4 regions of the Streptomyces chartreusis genome follow, and region 1 is predicted to be linked to each of the others. Evidence: riboswitches for the same ligand, from Rfam matches in the RefSeq annotation. Region 1 holds a riboswitch; each other region holds the start of a gene.
What was found. Region 1 has a riboswitch for cobalamin ahead of CP983_RS08490 ((2Fe-2S) ferredoxin domain-containing protein). Riboswitches for the same ligand answer to the same signal wherever they lie in the genome.
Positions count from the first base shown of each region.

Region 1 (2,191 bases):
CGGCACGCCGCCGAGGACTTCCCGGCCGGCTCGCCCGCCCACACCCTGGCCCGCATCGGCGTCGCCAACTACTTCGCCGCCGCGCTGGTGCTGCCGTACACCGCCTTCCACGCGGCGGCCGAGGAGGTCCGCTACGACATCGAGCGGCTCACCGACCGCCACGGCCTCGGCTACGAGACCGTCTGCCACCGGCTCAGCACCCTCCAGCGCCCGCGCCTGCGCGGAGTGCCCTTCTCCTTCGTGCGGGTCGACCGGGCAGGCAACATGTCCAAGCGGCAGTCCGCGACCGGGTTCCACTTCTCCCGGGGCGGCGGCACCTGCCCGCTGTGGAACGTCTACGAGGCGTTCGCCGCGCCCGGCCGGATCCATGTGCAGGTCGCCGAAATGCCGGACGGACAAAGGTACTTGTGGGCCGCCCGTGCGGTCACCCGGCACCGCGGCGGCTGGGGCGAGCCCGGCAAGACGTACGCCATCGGACTCGGCTGCGAGATCCGGCACGCCCACCGGCTCGTCTACTCCGACGGCCTCGACCTCACCAGCCCCTCCGCCGCCACCCCGATCGGCATGGGCTGCCGCGTCTGCGAACGCCTCGACTGCCCGCAGCGGGCGGCGCCGCCCCTCGGGCGGACCCTGCGCATCGACGAGAACACCAGCACCTTCGTGCCGTACCCCGTGACCGGGCGCACGAGTTGAGGGGTGCGCGGAGTTGATAGCCTCGGCGGGCCAGTCGAGCCACATCCGAGGCCAGGGAATCCGGTGCGAATCCGGAACTGACGCGCAGCGGTGAGGGGGACGGGCGGGGCACGCGCCACTGGGAGACCGGGAAGGCGCCCCGGCCGGACGAACCCGAGTCCGAAGACCTGCTGGCACCTCCACGCCCCCGGGCGGGGAGGACGTCCGTAGGCCAGGCTCCGCGTACGAGCCCCGACACCCGAGGCAGGCCCGTGCTCCCCTCCCGCCCCGCGCCCACCGAACCCCCGGCACCCACCGCCGCACCGTCTCGCGTCGTCGTCTGCCGGGACTGCTGCTGCGGCACCCCGAAGGTGACCGGGGTCGACCACGCGCAGCAGACCGCTCGCCTCGCCGCGAACGTGCCCGTGCGCGTCTCCGACTGTCTCGACGTGTGCGAACACGCCAACGTGATCGTCGTCCAGCCGTCCGCCGCCGCCCGCGCGGCCGGCGCCCGCCCCGTCTGGCTCGGCCTCGTCAACGACCCCGACGCCACCGAGGACATCATCACCTGGGTCCGGGCCGGCGGCCCCGGCGTCGCGCCCTGCCCCGACGTGCTCGACCTCTACACCTTCACACCGCCCCGGCGGGCCGCGGACGCCAAAAGGTTGAAGCCAGAACAGTGAGTGCCTGAAGATCGGAAGGACCGATCCGCGCGACAGCGAGGTGAGAGACCCGATGTTCACCACCCGTCCCACCCTCCAGGGCACCTTCGGCATGGTGTCCTCCACGCACTGGCTCGCCTCGCAGTCCGCGATGGCCGTGCTGGAGCGCGGGGGCAACGCGTACGACGCCGCCGTCGCGGGCGCGTTCGTGCTGCACGTGGTCGAGCCGCACCTGAACGGTCCGGCCGGGGAGGTGCCGATCCTGCTCGCCCCGGCGGGCGGCGAGGTACGGGTGCTGTGCGGGCAGGGGCCGGCGCCGGCCGGGGCCACCGTCGCGCACTACCGGGAACTCGGACTGGAGCTGGTGCCGGGGACCGGGCCGCTGGCGGCCGCCGTGCCCGGCGCCTTCGACGCCTGGATGCTGCTGCTGCGGGACCACGGGACCCAGCCGCTCGCGGAGGTGCTGCGGTACGCCGTCGAGTACGCCGAACACGGGCACGCGCCCGTGGAGCGGGTCGGCGAGACCGTGGAGACCGTGCGGGAGCTGTTCGAGACGGAGTGGACCTCGTCGGCCGAGGTGTATCTGCCGGGCGGCCGGGCGCCCCGCCCCGGGGAGCCGTTCCGCAACCCCGCCCTCGCCGCCACCTGGAAGCGGCTGCTCCACGAGGTCGCGGACGCCGGCGACCGGATCGCGCAGATCGAGGCCGCGCGCGAGGTGTGGCGCTCCGGCTTCATCGCCGACGCGCTCGTACGGCAGGCCGGCCGCCCGACCCTGGACACCAGCGGCGAGCGGCACTCCGGCACGCTCACGGCCGCCGACCTCGCCGGCTGGTCCGCGACCTACGAGGCGCCGGCGA
Region 1 is NZ_CP023689.1:2,034,515-2,036,705, reverse strand. It holds gene CP983_RS08495 (short-chain fatty acyl-CoA regulator family protein) at 1-693, shown strand, start outside; cobalamin riboswitch at 708-882, shown strand; gene CP983_RS08490 ((2Fe-2S) ferredoxin domain-containing protein) at 945-1,355, shown strand; gene CP983_RS08485 (gamma-glutamyltransferase family protein) at 1,408-2,191, shown strand, end outside.

Region 2 (2,191 bases), 1.4 Mb from region 1:
GTTCGTCTCCTTCCGAGAACGACTCTCGAAACGGAGCGACCGCGGGGCGCCGACACCTATCTCCATGGAAGCACTCCCGGAACTCCCCGCAACCCGGCGGCCCTCGGCGGAAAACCCCGGGCCCGCCCGCCCGGCCGTCCGGCAGACTCGGGCCCATGGACATCGCGATCAGGCCGGCGGAACCCGACGAGTTCGACGCGCTCGGCGAGATCACCGCCCGGGCCTATCTCCACGACGGACTCCTCGACTTCGGCGAGAGCGACGAGTACCTGGGCGAGCTCAGGGACGTGGCCAAGCGCGCGGCCGCCGCCGAGGTGCTCGTGGCCGTCGCGGACGGCCGGCTGCTGGGCGGGGTGACCTTCGTGCCGAGCGGCGGCCCCATGGCCGACATAGCGCGCTCCGGCGAGGCCGAGATCCGGATGCTGGCCGTCGACCGGGCGGGCCGTGGACGCGGCGCCGGCGAGGCCCTCGTCCGCGCCTGCGTCGAACGCGCCCGGGGCACGGAGGGGTGCGTACGGATCGTCCTGTCGACCCAGCGCACCATGCACGGCGCCCACCGCATCTACGAACGGCTGGGTTTCGTTCGCACACCCGAGCGGGACTGGAATCCGATCCCGCAGCTCGTCGACATCACTCTTCTCACCTATGAGTTGACGCTCTGAAACCAGCGCGACACAACATCTGGGGGTGGCGTGGCGGGTGAGCACAAGATGTATGCTCATGCTCGCTGTCGCCGCAGGGGAATCCGGTGCGAATCCGGAACTGTCCCGCAACGGTGTACTTGTGCATGTCTGTTCCCGCAGTCGTGCCCAGGAGTCAGTCCGAGGACCTGCCGACAGCGCGCCCGGCCGACCGGCCGGTGCGCCCTGACGTCCGGGCCTCGTGGAATGGGCCGGTGGACGCGACGCCGTGTGCGCTCGTGTGCTGCCCCCTGCCCTCCGCAAGGCCCCCGTGCCGAGCGAGGGAGAGCCCCCACGTGACCATCGCGCCAGCAGACCCGGCCTCAGCCGTCTCACCGGTCCCCACCGACGAGGACGGCCCCGGAACCGCGTTGCTGCGGCTCCTGGCCGAGCTGACCGCCGACCTCCCCGACGCCGACCCCGGCCGGGTGGCCGCCGCCGCGTTGCGCGGCCGGTCCGCCCGGGCCGACGAGGCGGAGCTGCGCGAGCTGGCCACCGAGGCGGCGGCCGGTCTCATCTCCGAGGACCCCGCCTACAGCAGGCTCGCCGCCCGGCTGCTGACCATCTCCATCGCCGCCGAGGCCGCCTCGCAGGGTGTGACGTCCTTCACCGAGTCGGTCGCGGTCGGCCATCGCGAGGGCCTCATCGCCGACCGCACCGCCGAGTTCGCGCGTCTGCACGCGGCCCGCCTGGACGCCCTGGTGGACACGGCCGCCGACGACCGCTTCGGGTACTTCGGCCTGCGCACCCTGCACAGCCGGTACCTGCTGCGGCACCCCATCACCCGCAAGGTGATCGAGACGCCCCAGCACTTCATGCTGCGTGTCGCCGCCGGTCTCGCCGAGGACGACACCACCCGCTCCGTCGACGAAGTCGCCGCGCTCTACGGCCTGATGAGCCGCCTCGACTACCTGCCGTCCTCCCCCACGCTCTTCAACTCCGGCACCCGGCACCCCCAGATGTCGTCCTGCTACCTCCTGGACTCCCCCAAGGACGAGCTCGACTCCATCTACGACCGCTACCACCAGGTCGCCCGCCTCTCGAAGCACGCCGGCGGCATCGGACTGTCGTACTCCCGCATCCGCTCCCGGGGTTCGCTGATCCGCGGCACCAACGGGCACTCCAACGGCATCGTCCCGTTCCTGAAGACGCTGGACGCCTCGGTCGCCGCCGTGAACCAGGGCGGCCGGCGCAAGGGCGCGGCCGCGGTCTACCTGGAGACCTGGCACTCCGACATCGAGGAGTTCCTGGAGCTGCGGGACAACACCGGTGAGGACGCCCGCCGTACGCACAACCTGAACCTCGCGCACTGGATCCCGGACGAGTTCATGCGCCGGGTCAACGCCGACGCCCAGTGGTCCCTGTTCTCCCCCGCCGACGTGCCCGAGCTGGTCGACCTGTGGGGCGAGGAGTTCGACGCGGCCTACCGCAAGGCCGAGGAGCGAGGGCTCGCGCGCAAGACCATCCCGGCCCGCGATCTGTACGGCCGCATGATGCGCACCCTCGCGCAG
Region 2 is NZ_CP023689.1:3,464,932-3,467,122, forward strand. It holds gene CP983_RS14530 (GNAT family N-acetyltransferase) at 156-662, shown strand; cobalamin riboswitch at 715-851, shown strand; gene CP983_RS14535 (ribonucleoside-diphosphate reductase subunit alpha) at 977-2,191, shown strand, end outside.
Region 2: linked by a shared signal. The riboswitch ahead of CP983_RS14535 (ribonucleoside-diphosphate reductase subunit alpha) and the one ahead of CP983_RS08490 ((2Fe-2S) ferredoxin domain-containing protein) in region 1 are both predicted to bind cobalamin.

Region 3 (2,191 bases), 4.9 Mb from region 1:
GTGGAGGTGAGGTGGCCGTCCTTGGCGAGGGCTTCGGTGAGGTGGGCGGCGCCGTTGACGGCGGCCTGCTGCGAGGACGGGTAGCCGCCGTCGGTGCAGTTCGCGGCGGGCGTCTCCTTGCCGGGGCTCACGACGAGGCCCTTGCCGAGCGAGCCGAGGACGCCGGCCGCGGTGGCGTCGGCGTTGGCGAGCAGCTTGCCCTTCTTGTCGGGCTGGAAGGCGAACGCGCCGCCGTCGTCGGCCTTGCAGGGCAGGGCGAGCTGCTTGAGGGCGTCGTAGGCCGACTGCCCGTCCTTGCGGACATCCGCGGGCTTCTCACCGGCGGCGGCGAGCGCACCGATCACCACGGAGGTGGAGTTGGTGTCGCTGGCCCCGCCCGGCATGTACCCCCAGCCGCCGTCCTTGTTCTGGACGGACTTCAGCCAGGTCACGGCCTTGGAGGTGGCGGCGTCGTGCCCGCCGAGCGCGACGAGCGCCTGGACGGCGGCGGCCGTGTTGTTGGTGTCGACGAGGGTCTTGGCATCGCAGTCGGCGGCGGCGTCGGCACGGTAGGGCGCGAAGGCGCCGTCCGCGCACTGCTGCGTGAGCAGCCAGTCCACGGCCTTCGGGGCGGGCTTCACCCCGACGGTGTCCTGGGCGAGCATCGCGAGCGACTGCCGCCAGACACCGTCGTAGGTGGGGTCGGTGGTGCCGTACAGCTCGGCGGGGTACGTGGGCTTCGCGGGCGCGGAGGGAGAGGAGTCGGCGGGTGACGCGGACGGGGAGGAGTCGGCGGCTATGGCCGGCGCGGCCGCGCCGATCACGACGGCGGCGGCCAGAACCGCGGCGCTGTGACGGACGTACATGATCGGCGGGTGCCCTTCCCTAAGGGGAACCGGGCAGCACAGGGGAGACCCCGGCGGCTCGGCTCCGTATACCTCGACGGTGCCGCACTCCGGCGGACTGCCGGGGCACGTGAGCCGGTCACTTCCCGTACGCGGCGATCCGGCTCACCGGCCTTCGACGACGACCGGTTCACGGTTGCGGGTCAGCGCCGGATTTGCACCGGCTTTCCCACGTACGGGTGTGATGACGACGGCGACACTCTACCCGGGGGTAGGTGGGGGGTGAGAGGGGGCTGGGGGCGGCGGAGGTGGTCCGGTGCCGAGGGAGGTCGAGGGCGGCCGGTTCGGCTGGATTTCGCCCATGGGTGTTGCAGGGGGTTGCCGAGCTTCGTGGTGAGCGTGTGCATGATCCTGGCCGGGAGGTCGGCCCCTCCTTGCGGACGGATCGGTATCGGCCGACGTCAGGATGCGAGGGGTGTCGGGCGGCCCCATCATGTGGGTACTGCCCTTGGACAGCGTGATCGCCGCCCTGGGGCGTCGCGATCACAGAAGTGTCAAACCAAACATGCATTTTGCGCCGAATGGCTATCGGTGTGGCTGGAATGACCTGCCGGAGGGTGGGAATCCTCTACCGTTTGGTCGGTGCGAGCGGCCCTTCGGGACGCGCAACCGTCACCCCATGACATTGCGTCTTTCGGAAAACCCTTGGTCCGTCGCGAATGACGGCTGGTTTGTGTGTCGACTGGCGCTCTGACGGGCGGGATGCTGATTCTCTGGGTCCTGCTCCGGGCGGCCGCGGCGCTGGCGACGGGAGGCACACCTGGTGTTGGGAAGTGTCAAGAGCGGCGATGGCAGGCTGCTCTTCTTCGAGACGTCGGGGGACCCGAAGGGCCACCCGGTGTTCTTGCTGCATGGCACTCCGGGCAGCAGGGTCGGGCCGCGTCCACGGACCAGCGTTCTCTACAAGCTGGGCATCCGGCTCATCTCCTATGACCGGCCGGGGTACGGGGAGTCGCAGCGGTTAAAAGGCCGCGCTGTGCGTCACGCCGCTGCGGATGTGGCGGCCATCGCCGACCAGCTGAATCTTGGACCGTTCTCCGTGCTGGGCCGTTCCGGTGGCGGGCCTCATGCGTTGGCGTGTGCGGCGCTGCTTCCGGACAGGGTCGCCAGTGCTGCCGTGCTGGTCAGCATCGCTCCTCCCGATGCAGACGGGCTCGACTGGTTCGAGGGGATGGCTCCGTCCAACGTCATCGCCTACAAGGCCGCCAAGGCGGCTCTCCGTGATGGATCCGAGGAGTGCCTGGAAAGACTCAAGGCCAACCTGGCCAGCAACGCGGATGCCATTCGTGACAAGCCGGAGTCACTGC
Region 3 is NZ_CP023689.1:6,933,447-6,935,637, forward strand. It holds gene CP983_RS30500 (SCO2321 family membrane protein) at 1-845, opposite strand, end outside; adenosylcobalamin-variant (AdoCbl-variant) riboswitch at 970-1,064, opposite strand; gene CP983_RS30505 (alpha/beta fold hydrolase) at 1,648-2,191, shown strand, end outside.
Region 3: linked by a shared signal. The riboswitch ahead of CP983_RS30500 (SCO2321 family membrane protein) and the one ahead of CP983_RS08490 ((2Fe-2S) ferredoxin domain-containing protein) in region 1 are both predicted to bind cobalamin.

Region 4 (2,191 bases), 5.6 Mb from region 1:
GGCGACACACACGCCGAGCGCCAGCCAACTCACACGCTTCGACAGCCGTACGGCCCGCTCGACGTCGTGGACGCCCACGGCCCGTCCGTTCCCGTTCAGTACGGGACGGTGCTCGACCCGGCCGCCGTAGGAGAGGGTCCCGCCCAGCCGCACCCCGAGGGCGCCCGCGAACGAGGTCTCGACGGGCCCGGCGTTGGGGCTCGGATGCGCGGCGGCATCGGCACGCCAGGCCCGCACCGCACCCAGGGGATCGTCGCCGGCGAGGGTGGCGAGTACGGCCGTCAGCCGTGCCCCCGGCCAGCCGGCCACGTCGTCGAGGCGGGCCGAAGCCCAGCCGTAGCGCAGGTACTTGGGCGACCTGTGCCCGACCATCGCGTCGAGCGTGTTCACGGCCCGGAAGCCGAGCAGTCCGGGCACCCCGCCGACGGCCCCCCACACCAGGGCGCCCACGACCGCGTCGGAGGTGTTCTCGGCGACGGACTCCACGACCGCCCGCGCGATCCCGTCCGCGTCCAGCGCCTGCGGATCCCGTCCGCACAGATGCGGCAGCCGCGCCCGGGCCGCCTCGACGTCCCCCGCCTCCAGGGCCCGCCCGATGGCACGGGCCTCCCGGGCGAGCGAGGTGCCCCCGACGACCGCCCAAGTGGCGGCGCCGGTCAGCGCGAGGGAGGCGGCCGGAGAGGTACGGACGACACGGGCGGCGACGGCACCCAGGGCCACGGCGCCACCGGCGCACACGGCGGTGTGCAGGGCGCCGCGTGCGCGGTCGTCGCGCCACAACACCCGTTCCACGGCGGCCGCGGCCCGTCCGAACGCGGCGACCGGATGCCCCCGGCGGGGATCGCCGAGCAGCAGGTCACCGAGGAGCCCGGCGGCGGCGCCGTACGCGAAGACGCGATCGGCTCGCATCGGGGTCAGCCGACCGTAGGGCCGGACGAGGGTCTGCTACTGCATGTCGATCGGCAGGCGAGCATCGCGTTGTGTCCTCACTCAGGGTGTCCGCGCCCTGGTTCGACGAGACCGACGGCGAGAGTTCCTGGCTCCCGGGGATTGCTACCCCGGTCACAGTGGCGGGACCGCGCCGGATTCTCACCGGCTTCCTCTTCTGCCGTCGTACTTGGCCCCGGAAGTCCACCACGGGGTTCCGAGGGGCGTCAACTTGCCGTTGACCTGCGACGGGAGAGTGTGCGAAGGCCCACACAGCGGCGAGGTGCGGGACGGTCGTCCGTCCCGCACCTCGGGTGTTTCGCGTGTTGTGGGTCAGGCCACGGCGGGCCTGTGGGTCACGCCACGATCAGATAGATCCCGTAGCCCACGGCGGCCGCGCAGGCCGCGAAGCAGGCGTAGGCGCCGGTGACCGCGAGCGAGGCCGAGTCGCCCTGGGCCACGGCCCGTTCGCGGCGCGAGAGGCCCGCGACGCCGAGGGTGAACAGGCCCACCAGGGCCACCGTGACCACGAGGCTGACGCCGAAGACGGAGCCGAGAGCCGCCCAGTCGATCTTCATGCTTCTACTTTCTGGATAGCCGGATTACGCGGCGGTCAGACGGTGGCCTGCGAGGACGCGGGCTCGGAGGACGACGGGGCCGGGATGGTGGCCGAGAGGTCCTCGGCCGGCGTGCCCGCCGGGGGCGGGGTGACGGCGGCGATGGCGGTGGTGACCACGCCGGGCGCCTCGTCGGTCTCGTTGACGTTGGTGTGGTCGACGACCTCGCGGCGGGAGATCTTCCAGATCGCGGCGCTGGAGGCGACCAGGAAGACGGCGACGACGGCCGTGCCCCAGGTGCCGAAGCCCGTCACGTACTCCGCGAGCGCGCCGACCAGGGCGGCGGCCGGCAGGGTCAGGCCCCAGGCGACGAACATCCGGGTGGCCGTCGACCAGCGGACGACGCCGCCCTTGCGGCCGAGGCCGGCGCCCATCACCGAGCCGGAGACGGAGTGCGTGGTGGAGAGGGAGAAGCCGAGGTGGGAGGAGGCCAGGATGACGGTGGCCGCGCTGGTCTGGGCGGCGAAGCCCTGCTGCGGCTGAAGGTCGGTCAGGCCCTTGCCCATGGTGCGGATGATGCGCCAGCCGCCGAGGTACGTGCCGAGCGCGATGGCCAGGCCCGCGGAGAGGATGACCCACATGGGCGGGTCCGAGTCGGGGGCGACGACGCCGCCGGCGACCAGGGCGAGGGTGATGATGCCCATCGT
Region 4 is NZ_CP023689.1:7,610,463-7,612,653, forward strand. It holds gene CP983_RS33565 (cobalamin biosynthesis protein) at 1-909, opposite strand, end outside; cobalamin riboswitch at 1,009-1,128, opposite strand; gene CP983_RS33570 (hypothetical protein) at 1,284-1,505, opposite strand; gene CP983_RS33575 (inorganic phosphate transporter) at 1,541-2,191, opposite strand, start outside.
Region 4: linked by a shared signal. The riboswitch ahead of CP983_RS33565 (cobalamin biosynthesis protein) and the one ahead of CP983_RS08490 ((2Fe-2S) ferredoxin domain-containing protein) in region 1 are both predicted to bind cobalamin.